One region of the Bacillus sp. z33 genome, then DNA from elsewhere that is predicted to be linked to it. Evidence: a T-box and tRNA genes for the amino acid it is inferred to sense, from the RefSeq annotation. Region 1 holds a T-box; the other holds one or more tRNA genes.
What was found. The T-box of region 1 lies ahead of tyrS (tyrosine--tRNA ligase). A T-box ahead of a tRNA ligase gene usually reads a tRNA of that ligase, here a tRNA-Tyr.
Positions count from the first base shown of each region.

Region 2: it encodes a tRNA-Tyr, which carries the amino acid that the T-box ahead of tyrS (tyrosine--tRNA ligase) is inferred to sense. The anticodon was not compared.

Region 1 covers NZ_JBZFQN010000001.1:1,370,819-1,376,342, reverse strand. The annotation lists partial or broken gene AC4G3L_RS06460 (GNAT family N-acetyltransferase) at 26-450, shown strand; gene AC4G3L_RS06455 (transglycosylase domain-containing protein) at 959-3,802, opposite strand; T-box leader at 3,952-4,184, shown strand; gene tyrS (tyrosine--tRNA ligase) at 4,237-5,502, shown strand.
Region 2 covers NZ_JBZFQN010000001.1:28,525-34,048, reverse strand. The annotation lists tRNA gene AC4G3L_RS00210 (tRNA-Glu) at 1,057-1,128, opposite strand; tRNA gene AC4G3L_RS00205 (tRNA-Asn) at 1,132-1,206, opposite strand; tRNA gene AC4G3L_RS00200 (tRNA-Gly) at 1,221-1,294, opposite strand; tRNA gene AC4G3L_RS00195 (tRNA-Tyr) at 1,378-1,461, opposite strand; tRNA gene AC4G3L_RS00190 (tRNA-Thr) at 1,473-1,545, opposite strand; tRNA gene AC4G3L_RS00185 (tRNA-Phe) at 1,588-1,663, opposite strand; tRNA gene AC4G3L_RS00180 (tRNA-Asp) at 1,680-1,756, opposite strand; tRNA gene AC4G3L_RS00175 (tRNA-Ser) at 1,859-1,951, opposite strand; tRNA gene AC4G3L_RS00170 (tRNA-Ala) at 2,069-2,144, opposite strand; tRNA gene AC4G3L_RS00165 (tRNA-Pro) at 2,157-2,233, opposite strand; tRNA gene AC4G3L_RS00160 (tRNA-Arg) at 2,242-2,318, opposite strand; tRNA gene AC4G3L_RS00155 (tRNA-Leu) at 2,334-2,422, opposite strand; tRNA gene AC4G3L_RS00150 (tRNA-Gly) at 2,437-2,511, opposite strand; tRNA gene AC4G3L_RS00145 (tRNA-Leu) at 2,519-2,600, opposite strand; gene AC4G3L_RS00140 (hypothetical protein) at 2,956-3,444, opposite strand; gene AC4G3L_RS00135 (pirin family protein) at 4,015-4,890, opposite strand; gene AC4G3L_RS00130 (cold-shock protein) at 5,475-5,524, opposite strand, start outside.

The DNA of each region.
Region 1 (5,524 bases):
TAATTATAGGGAAAGGGAGAAGGTAATGAAAATTAAACTAGTAAAGGTTCAAGAAAACGATTTTATGGATTATTATAGCCTTGTAAGGAATGAGAAGGTTATGGCTCAAATAACAGTACGTTCGATTTCTTTTGAGGAAGCTTAAGTAAATTTTCATAAGTTAGTAGAGCGTAATGAGAAATATAAAAACGAAAATTTCGGTACATATAAAATCTTTGACAATGTTGGTGAATTTATTGGACTGGGTCATGTAACAAAAATGAAGAATGGCTTAAAGAAGCTGAAATTGGATATATGATATAGCCAAAATATTGGGGTTTAGGTTATGGAACGGAAATGGCCAAAACATTAATCGAAAAAGCTAAAGAATCAAAATTGAAGAAACTAAAGGTAATTATCGATCCAACTAATATCCATTCGAGAAAAATTTTAATTAACTTGGGATTTTGAAGCGAAAAGGTTTGTACGATCGATGAATTACAAGGGGAAATCATGTGTAAAAATTTGATATAGATTTACTATCTTGTGTTTGTATACCTGTATATATAAAACTTTTCAGCCAAAAAGCTTGTTATTAAACCGATAAGGATGGGTACAAATGACCCTATTGAAAGATAGAACTCATTTGAAACATTTCTGTATTCATAGTGCATCTGTAACCAAGATATATTAAACATTTCACCAAGAAAATAAAGTATGATGGTTGTCACTATAAATGATCCAAAAGTCACGATAAAACTTTTTATCTGCACATCATTATCCTCCAATCGAACCTTATACATATTTTACCTATTATTGTTTGTGTATACAAGCCGAAGCTTACTATTTTGTAGCGAGAGTTTTGGATGGACAAAGTAATAATTTAAGTTCCTACTATATAGTCTATGTATACGATTATAATAGGATGTAGAAAAGGCTGTTCCAAGTCTGGTTAAACAACCTGGAACAGCCTTTTATTTTATTCTTCTTCTGAATTTTCTACAGGTACTGGCTCTTTTTTATCTGTAGTTTTCTTCTTATCATTTGTTTCTTTCTTATCTGTAGAGGTTTCTTTTTTAACTTCTTTAGCCTTAGTCTCTGCTTTATATTTAATCATGGAGGATGGGGCAGATTCCTTACCTGCTATATCTACCGCAGTAATGTAATACGATCCTTTACCATCTGTTTTATAGCTTAGCGAATTATTTCCTTTGATGCTGGCTACTTTGCTGCCATTTACGTATACGCGGTAGCCGACGATATCAGAATCTCCAGGAGAACTCCAGCTAATAACATTCTCTTTTGAAGTAACTGATGGTGCTCCAGGAGCCTTTCCATTATCATTCATTTTCGATCCGCCCACGAACGAATTCTCAAAATCAGAGCCTTTTGGCGTAATAGTTGATTTATCAATAAGGTATTTTGCACCTACAATGTTAGAGAAGTCAGCATTGATAACAAGACCAGTTTCTGTGAATTCCTCCGGAGTAGAATCCAGTGCTACATATTTATTTCCATTTATAAATACATATCTTTCACTTGATGTCGGAAGGTTGCCATTCTCAGATGAAGGAAGATACTTGGCATTGAAATAATCAGATTTTGCGAGTCCCGCATCTGCACAGGCTTTAGATGCTAATGAGCCGCTCAACGAACAATAGGATCTGGATACAATTCCGCCTGGCATTTGGTGCCGCTTTGAAGGCCCAACTATGTTTGGTGCAACATCATAAGCGGAATTTATTAACTGTGCCCATAAGGTTTGATTTCGCTGTGAATAACTCATTCCATATGTATCCACAGATGCATTTGAATCATATCCCATCCAAACCCCAAATGTAACATTTGGATTTGTAGCAACCATCCAGGCATCATGGTACTTCTGACTTGTACCTGTTTTGCCGGCCCAGTCCGATGAAAACTTCAATTTACTGTTTAAACCGGCTGCTGTTCCGGAACTGATGACATCTCTCATCATATCGATTGTTAAATAAGCTGTCTGCGGACTGAAGACATTCGTCTTCGTCTTTTTATGTTGGTAAATAGTTTTTCCGTTTGAGTCTACTATTTTTTCAATCATATAGCTATCTACGAATTGTCCGCCATTTGCAAATGTTGCATAGGCATTCGTATTTTCTTCTACGGTTACGCCTCTGGCCAATGCACCCAAAGAAGTGGCTAGGTTTGTATAATCTTGCTCTTCTAAAGAAGTGAAGCCCATTTTTTCGAGAAATGTTACCGGTTTACGATTTAAAATTTCTGCATATTGAACCGCTGCCGGTATATTATAAGATCTCTTTAGCGCTTCACGTGCAGAGGTTATTCCGGTAATCCCACCGCCGGCATAGTTTCCTGGACTCCAACCGCGAATATTCACAGGAGCATTGACCAAAGTTTTACCTGGATAAGAAACTCCATACTCCATCGCTGGTGCATATACAAGTAGTGGCTTCATCGTTGATCCATTGGAACGGACAGCAGCTGTGGCATGATTAAGCTGCTCTCGCTCAAAATCACGGCCTCCAACGAAGCTAAGTATTTTTCCGGTTGAGTTTTCAATGAGCATAGCGCCAACTTCAATTGGTTCATTCTCTATATAGGTTTTCCCCGTTTCAGGATCTGTTTTCGTTACCTGTCGAGTACCCTGATAATAAGGAAAATTTTTAGTGACTTTCTGCATATTGTCATACATTTTTTGGTTAATGGTTGTATGGATTTGATAGCCGTTTTGTCGAATGGCCTGATCAGCCAAAGTATAATATTGTTTATAAAGATCGTCGTCTTTTTCTAAATCTTTGCTTGAAAGACCATCTTGCTTTGCCAATATTGGCATCATGAGTTCAATTGCTCTTTTTTCTACTTCATAGGTTAAGTATGGGTACTTTTCAGTAGGGTATGACTGTTTCTTGGCAAAATCTTTCGTAATATCATATTTTAACGCAGCTTCATACTCTTTTTTTGTAATGGCACCATTTGTATACATTCTTTTCAGGACCGTTTTCATCCGGTTGATACCAGGAGTAACATCCTCCTTCACTTCACCAGATTGAGTAAATGGTGTATAAAGGTATGGATTTTTGGGCATTCCTGCAATAAAGGCTGCTTGTGGTAGAGTTAAATCTTTGGCATTTACGCCAAATATACCGTCCGCTGCTGCCTGGACGCCGGCAATATTACGGCCGGAGGAATTTCGGCCAAATGGCGAGATATTAAGATAGGCTTCTAGAATCTCATCTTTTTCCATGAATTTCTCAAGGCGAAGTGCCAGCAGGATTTCCTTGGCTTTACGATCAAAGGAAACCTCATTTGTTAATATTTGTTGTTTAATTAATTGCTGTGTCAGTGTGCTTCCCCCTGATTGGACAGAAGCATTTGTCACTTCTTGAAGTAAAGCTCGAATAATGGCTTTTGGTACAACACCTTTATGCTCATAAAAATAGGAATCCTCAGTGGAAATCAATGCTTTCTTGACATGATCTGAAACATTTTCCAGTTTAACTTCTTTTCGCTCTAGATCTGACCGCATCTTCCCCATATATACATTGCCTGCAAAATAAATCTCAGATGTTTCTTCATAATTGGACATACTGGATAGGAGCTGCTCTTTGCTCCTGATCGGTTCATCCTTTACCATTGACGCAAAGTAACCGGCCCCAACGCCTCCTGCAAAAGCAATCCCTATGATACATACAATCAGAAAGATTAATAAATAATTCCAAATTACCTGATAGGAAATTCTTGCTTTTCGCTTTACAGTTGGTGTGGTTATATAGTTATAAAATGGTGTGAGTCTTTCTTTAAGTTTTATAAACATATCTTTCATTCATTCACTCTCCCAACAAATCACATACATTATAGCATAAGCAAGGGTTCTGGTAGATATAGTTTCTTCTTAATAACAAACAATACAATTATTGGGTTTGACAAGGAGTATGCTGTTATGGTAAAAAAAGCATAACATTTAATTTTATAGTTGATGCGATTACAGGAACCCAGTAGTTAGTCCGCCAATGTTATAGAGAGCCGGTGGTTGGTGCAAACCGGTACAAGCGGAATAATGAATTACCTCCTCGAGCAGTATTCGGGAAAGCTTTGTATAAAGCTGTGTAGCGAATGCCGGAACCTTTCCGTTAAAAAGATAAGCGGCGAGACAATTGTCATGTTTCGCAAGTTGGGTGGTACCGCGATAGTTAATCGTCCCTTCATTTTAATGAAGGGGCGTTTTTTTATATTATTTTAAATAATAAGAGGTGGAGAATAATGAATATTTTAGATGATTTGCGTTTCAGAGGTCTGGTAAATCAATTTACTGATGAAGAGGGTTTGGAAAAATTATTACAGGAAGAAAGCGTGAAATTATATGCCGGTTTCGATCCGACTGCTGATAGCTTGCATATTGGCCATTTGCTGCCTATTTTAATCCTGAGACGCTTCCAGTTAGCTGGGCACCAGCCAATCCCATTAGTTGGCGGAGCAACAGGAATGATTGGAGATCCTAGTGGTAAAAAGGCAGAGCGTACGTTAAACACGGAGGACGTTGTTCATCAATGGACTGCACGTATCAAAGATCAACTTTCCCGTTTCCTTGATTTTGAAACTGGCGAGAATAAAGCAATCATGGCCAATAACTATGACTGGATTGGCAATATGAACTTAATTACTTTCCTAAGGGATATTGGTAAAAACTTTGGTCTTAACTACATGCTTGCAAAAGATTCGGTACAATCTCGTATTGAATCAGGTATTTCATTTACCGAATTTAGCTACATGATTATGCAATCTCTTGATTTCCTTAAGTTATACGAAACACAAGGCTGCCGTTTGCAAATCGGTGGAAGTGATCAGTGGGGAAATATTACAGCGGGGCTGGAATTGATTCGTAAAACGAAGGAAGATGCAAAAGCTTTTGGTTTAACGGTTCCTCTTGTTACGAAATCCGATGGAACTAAATTTGGTAAAACAGAAGGCGGAGCGATTTGGCTTGATCGTGAAAAAACATCTCCGTATGAGTTCTACCAGTTCTGGATTAATACAGATGACCGCGATGTCATTAAATACATTAAATACTTTACATTCTTAAGCAAAGAAGAGATTGAAGCGCTTGAGAAAGAGGTTGCTGAAGCTCCGGAAAAACGTGCGGCTCAGAAGGCACTTGCTGAAGAAGTAACAAAGCTTGTGCACGGGGAAGAAGCTTTACAGCAAGCCATCAATATCTCTAAGGCTTTATTCAGCGGGGATATTAAACAATTATCAGTAGAAGAAATTCGCCAAGGCTTCAAGGATGTTCCGAGCTTTGAAGTTGGCAGCAACGAAGAATTACTATTAGTAGATTTACTTGTAAATGCAAAAATCTCTTCGTCTAAGCGCCAGGCACGTGAGGATATCACAAATGGAGCCATTTACATCAACGGAGAAAGAGTCACAGACCTCGCTCATACAATGGCAGAAGCTGATAAATTAGAAGGACAATTCACGGTAATTCGCCGCGGTAAAAAGAAATACACGCTTATTAAGTACGTATAATATATATGTGTGAGGGGCTGTC
Region 2 (5,524 bases), 1.3 Mb from region 1:
TCTCAAATTAAAACGTGGATGAAATAGTATCGAGATATTAAGATTCACAGATTTGACCAACCGATTGGTAAAATATACACATATGGCCATGACCCTGACTCTCACAGTACTGAAGAAAGAAAAGAACGACAAATGATGCACCTGAAACACGAGAATGAAATCTTAAAAAAGTATTTGGGAATCGAAAAGGAGTTGAAAAAGATCTTGTATATTTCTCCCCTTGAAAACTTATAGCGATTTAACCAAAAATCACCTCAAATCAAGAGATGATCTTTATAACTAAATATTTACTTAAGGTGTGAAAACTGCTACAGGTAACCCTACCTCGCACCCATATTCATTAATATACAGATTGCACAAAAATTGCACAGAATTTCTAGAAATAATGGAATTAAAAGATTCAGCTTGTATAATTAACCACTGGCACTCTGAATTAATGGACTACCTGGACTCTATTTCTGCATAGATTGTGTATAAGATTCCGAATAGTAAATTGACAGGGTGGGTTCGCTGGTTCGAACCCAGTCGGTATCATACTTTTCGAGAAGGCTTAACCACAAGTGTCTCAAGGGGGTTGAGCCTTTCCCCTATTTTTTAGTAGGAACTCATTTCACCTGTATTTTTATACATCGGATAAACACTGTACAAGTACAAGCACTGTGTTTCCTATGAATTCAGCTGTCTCCATTAATTCCGTTAAATCCAAAATATTCATCAATCCGAGTCCTCATCGAATCTGACTTCTACGTGTGAATCTCCTTCTATAATCACCTTTGACAGGGATTGTTGGGAATATTTCTCGTTATCATATAGGTAGGTAATCCAATCCCTGATGGATTCATCGGGATAGGGAGGTGTACTATCGGCATCGCCCACGGTTTTTCCTGTGTATTTCTATCTATTACGTTTTACTCAAAAGGAATTTCCTCTCAACTTTTACCATTAAAATCTGATAATAATCCGTAGGTCCCACCAAAGATAAAAGTTTGAAGGTCAACAGATATGAGAAGATTGTGGCGAATAGAAAAAAACCATGTACATTTGTACATGGTTTTATGACCCCTACGGGATTCGAACCCGTGTTACCGCCGTGAAAGGGCGGTGTCTTAACCGCTTGACCAAGAGGCCAAATGGCTCCGCAGGTAGGATTCGAACCTACGACCGCTCGGTTAACAGCCGAGTGCTCTACCACTGAGCTACTGCGGAATAATAATATTTTTTGGAGCGGGTGAAGGGAATCGAACCCTCATCATCAGCTTGGAAGGCTGAGGTTTTACCACTAAACTACACCCGCATGTATGGTATGGCTGATAAAAATCAAATCCACGAATGTCGGAACTAAAATCCGATGCATAACCACTATGCCCCTATAATGAATGGTGGAGGGGGGCAGATTCGAACTGCCGAACCCGAAGGAGCGGATTTACAGTCCGCCGCGTTTAGCCACTTCGCTACCCCTCCGATTATTAGAGTGCCGGCAAGAGGACTTGAACCCCCAACCTACTGATTACAAGTCAGTTGCTCTACCAATTGAGCTACACCGGCATAACACTTAAATAATTTTATCATTAAAATTTTAATTTATAATGGTGGCTCAGGACGGAATCGAACCGCCGACACAAGGATTTTCAGTCCTTTGCTCTACCGACTGAGCTACTGAGCCAACTTCATTATGTAAATGGCGGTCCGGACGGGACTCGAACCCGCGACCTCCTGCGTGACAGGCAGGCATTCTAACCAACTGAACTACCGGACCATTTTTATTGTGCGAATAATATTTGAAGCTGCGACTTATGAACCCTACAAGTTACCAGACTGCTACACCCCGCAACGATATATATATTGCTTAGATAATATATGGCGGAGGAAGAGGGATTCGAACCCCCGCGCGGTTTAACCCGCCTCCCGGTTTTCAAGACCGGTCCCTTCAGCCAGACTTGGGTATTCCTCCATATAGGTTGTGGATCATGTAAGACTCGAATCTGCAACTGGACGGTTATGAACCATCTCCTCTAACCAGCTGAGCTACATCGTCAAAATCAAAATCCTATTGGGTTTAAGTAAGTGATGGTGGAGCCTAGCGGGATCGAACCGCTGACCTCCTGCGTGCAAAGCAGGCGCTCTCCCAGCTGAGCTAAGTCCCCATAATTTTAAAATGGTCGGGAAGACAGGATTCGAACCTGCGACCCCTTGGTCCCAAACCAAGTGCTCTACCAAGCTGAGCTACTTCCCGCAAAGAAATGGCGCGCCCGAGAGGAGTCGAACCCCTAACCTTTTGATCCGTAGTCAAACGCTCTATCCAATTGAGCTACGGGCGCATTTTTGCAAGTAACTGGTGCCGAGGGCCGGTCTCGAACCGGCACGGTAGTCACCTACCGCAGGATTTTAAGTCCTGTGCGTCTGCCAATTCCGCCACCCCGGCATATCAATTGGCATTGGAGCGGAAGACGGGATTCGAACCCGCGACCCCCACCTTGGCAAGGTGGTGTTCTACCACTGAACTACTTCCGCATATAAGTGCGGGTGAAGGGAGTCGAACCCCCACGCCGTAAGGCGCCAGATCCTAAGTCTGGTGCGTCTGCCAATTCCGCCACACCCGCATGTTTATAAATGGTAAGCCATGATGGACTCATACCTTCAATCCTCAAGCTTCTAATTGATTAATATCAAACCCTCTCGTTGACTGCTTTATTATTCTATTATGTATTTATCTATATTTCAACAAGTAATATATGGTAATATTGATTTATTTTTCTTCCTATATCAAAAGATTGAACTTCCATGAATACATCTATCATCATAGGGTGTTAGAACCCTTGCTTAATCCTTAATATGCCTTTTATTTTTAAATTATCTTAGAAAGACATAACTATCATTTTACTGTTTGAAACGGTAAGAGTGCTATTCCTAGCACCATTAGAAATATAGATACCAATTCTAGTATAAAAGGTATATTTAATTCATCTGGTCATAGAGAATAGCTTTAAATATCTGGTTGAGTTCTTTTGTTTTTTTCCCACGAAGCCATTCGACCTGGTCAATTGGCAGTGTGAGCTTAAGGGTGATTTTTTCATCAGGCATCTCGACTTTCCTGATGTCGGCAAGGGAAATCCCCTTCTCAATATCAGGAAAATTGGTCTCGTTCTCATTGATATGAACAAGGCCCTGGTACTCATAGGGACCATCGACCCCACAATTCAAGTTCAACTGCGGGAGACGGCCAGGAATTGATTTTATGTACATGAATGAGCTGATTACTCGGTTATCGGTCAGCTCGATTTCAGCGATGATGCTCTCGCGGTTGCTATATTTCTTTAAGGCTACCTCGCTCACGATGAGGTCGAGCTCCAATGAAACTGTGGATGGAGTTTCCAATATATAAATCGCACTATTAAAAATATAGATTGCTTCGCCGTCAAGATTCACCGTTTTTATACCAACCATGTCATTCCCCTCCAAAAGAGACCGTCGGGAACATTCCCCACCCGGCTTATTTTCTTCTATTCTACTAAATCATGGAAGTTCCTCCAAGCGTAGCTTCTCGGCGATGGCAATGACATTCGGATACTCCTTCAAAACCGAAGCGGGGAATGCCTCAGATATTTTTGACTTCAAATATCTGTTTTACTGTGGTAGCCGCCTTCTTTTCCACAAAAACAAGCAGATGCATCTCCCCGCTTTCTATGATGGTATTGAACACCCTAGTGATTACTTGCTCCGGCACATCTTCATAAGAATCATGGGAAATAGAAGCATGGATTTTTTTAAATTATATGGACCAATAATAAAAGATGGTTTTACTTTTGAAGGTAGATATACCTTTTAATTAATACTGGTCACGGCGATTTTTGCTCATTTCATTCATTACAGGAATGCTGCCCCTATACTTCCACAACACAAAAAGACATTAATCCATCTTCGATCAACGCCACGATACTATACGTATATACGTTTACAAACCATACAAAACACCAGATGTTTATTATCCATCTGGTGTTTGTTTAAAAATATATTTTATTTCTTTTTTACAGCAGGTGGTCCAAATAATCCGCGTTGATAATCACGGAACGCCTCCCTGATTTCTTCCTGAGTATTCATTACAAATGGTCCACCAAATGCTATTTCTTCCCGGATAGGGACGCCTGAATAAATCAATACTTTGGAACGGGATAGTGCTTTTATTTTTAATTCACTTGAGTTAGAATCTGAGCCTTCCTCATTAAAGGATAGGGTAGCCGCCCCTGTTTTAGCTATCTTTGTCTTACTTTCTCCGAACTCCATCTCCCCCGCCAACATATACAAGAATGAATTATGATTCTTAGGCAAAACATGTGTGTATTCAGCCCCTTCACGGAGGCTAATTTCTGTCATCGTAATAGGAACCAAACTATTCATAGGTCCTGTTACCTCTGCAATATCACCTGAGTAAACTCGAATGTAACCCCCTTCAAAGTTCACAACAGGAGCATCCTCGACATAGATATTTTGATAACTTGTTTCTGTATGCTTCAGACTTTTCGGCAGATTCAGCCATAGCTGTAAGGTATGAATAAGATCATCGTCAAAAGCCTCTTCCGCATGCCTAGCTGCCCAACCGGCATTCATGTATTGGGCATCACCAGCATCTAAAATACTATACCCCCCTGCATTATCTATATGTTCAAGCCTTCCATCAATAACATACGTTATAGTTTGAAAGCCTCTGTGGGGATGGTCGGAGAAGGTTCCACGCTTAAACCAGTCTTCAGCCATTAGAATAAACGGGGAAAATTCCTCATTCCTCTCAGGATTTAAAATCATTCCTTGTTGAACATGAGGATATCCATTTTTGTTGTATTCTGGATACCAAAAATCTTTTACTTCTCTCTGAAATGTTGACTCATTAGACATTTCAATACCTCCTTTTGGAATTAATCCACAGTCCTATTAAACATATGAATAAATTAATTTTCGTGCAGCTTCAACTACTTTACTTAATTCAATTGGTCTCTTAAACAACCTTATTCTCTTCAAAACAGAAAAGATCATTGAACAGTATCCGTGTTTAATTACCCTAAATTTGTTATTTGATATCTTTCTTTTAGCTCTAATTAGCAAATTTGCAATTAATTAGGCTGTTTCCCCCATAGATTAAATCGGAATTCCTCAAGAGTTCATCAACGATCATTTCAATATTCTATAAGGTAGTTTCTGTTGAAAGACATTTGGTTCTTGCAATTTAAAACCCTTTGAACGAGCTCGCGTATTTTGCGATGGTTTCTTCACCAAATGCTTTTCCTTCAAACTTCTTTTATTTCAGAATCTATTACTATTCCTCTTATTTAAATCCTTCTATCTTACTACAAATATATTACCATAATATTCCGATTCATCATCGAAAAGTTACAATATAATCCTGGGTTTTATTTTTATTGACCAAATTGCTTACATACAAAAATAGACCCTACAAATGTAGGGTCTATCATTAGCTATTATTAAGCTTTTTGAACGTTTGTAGCTTGTGGGCCACGTTGTCCTTGTTCTA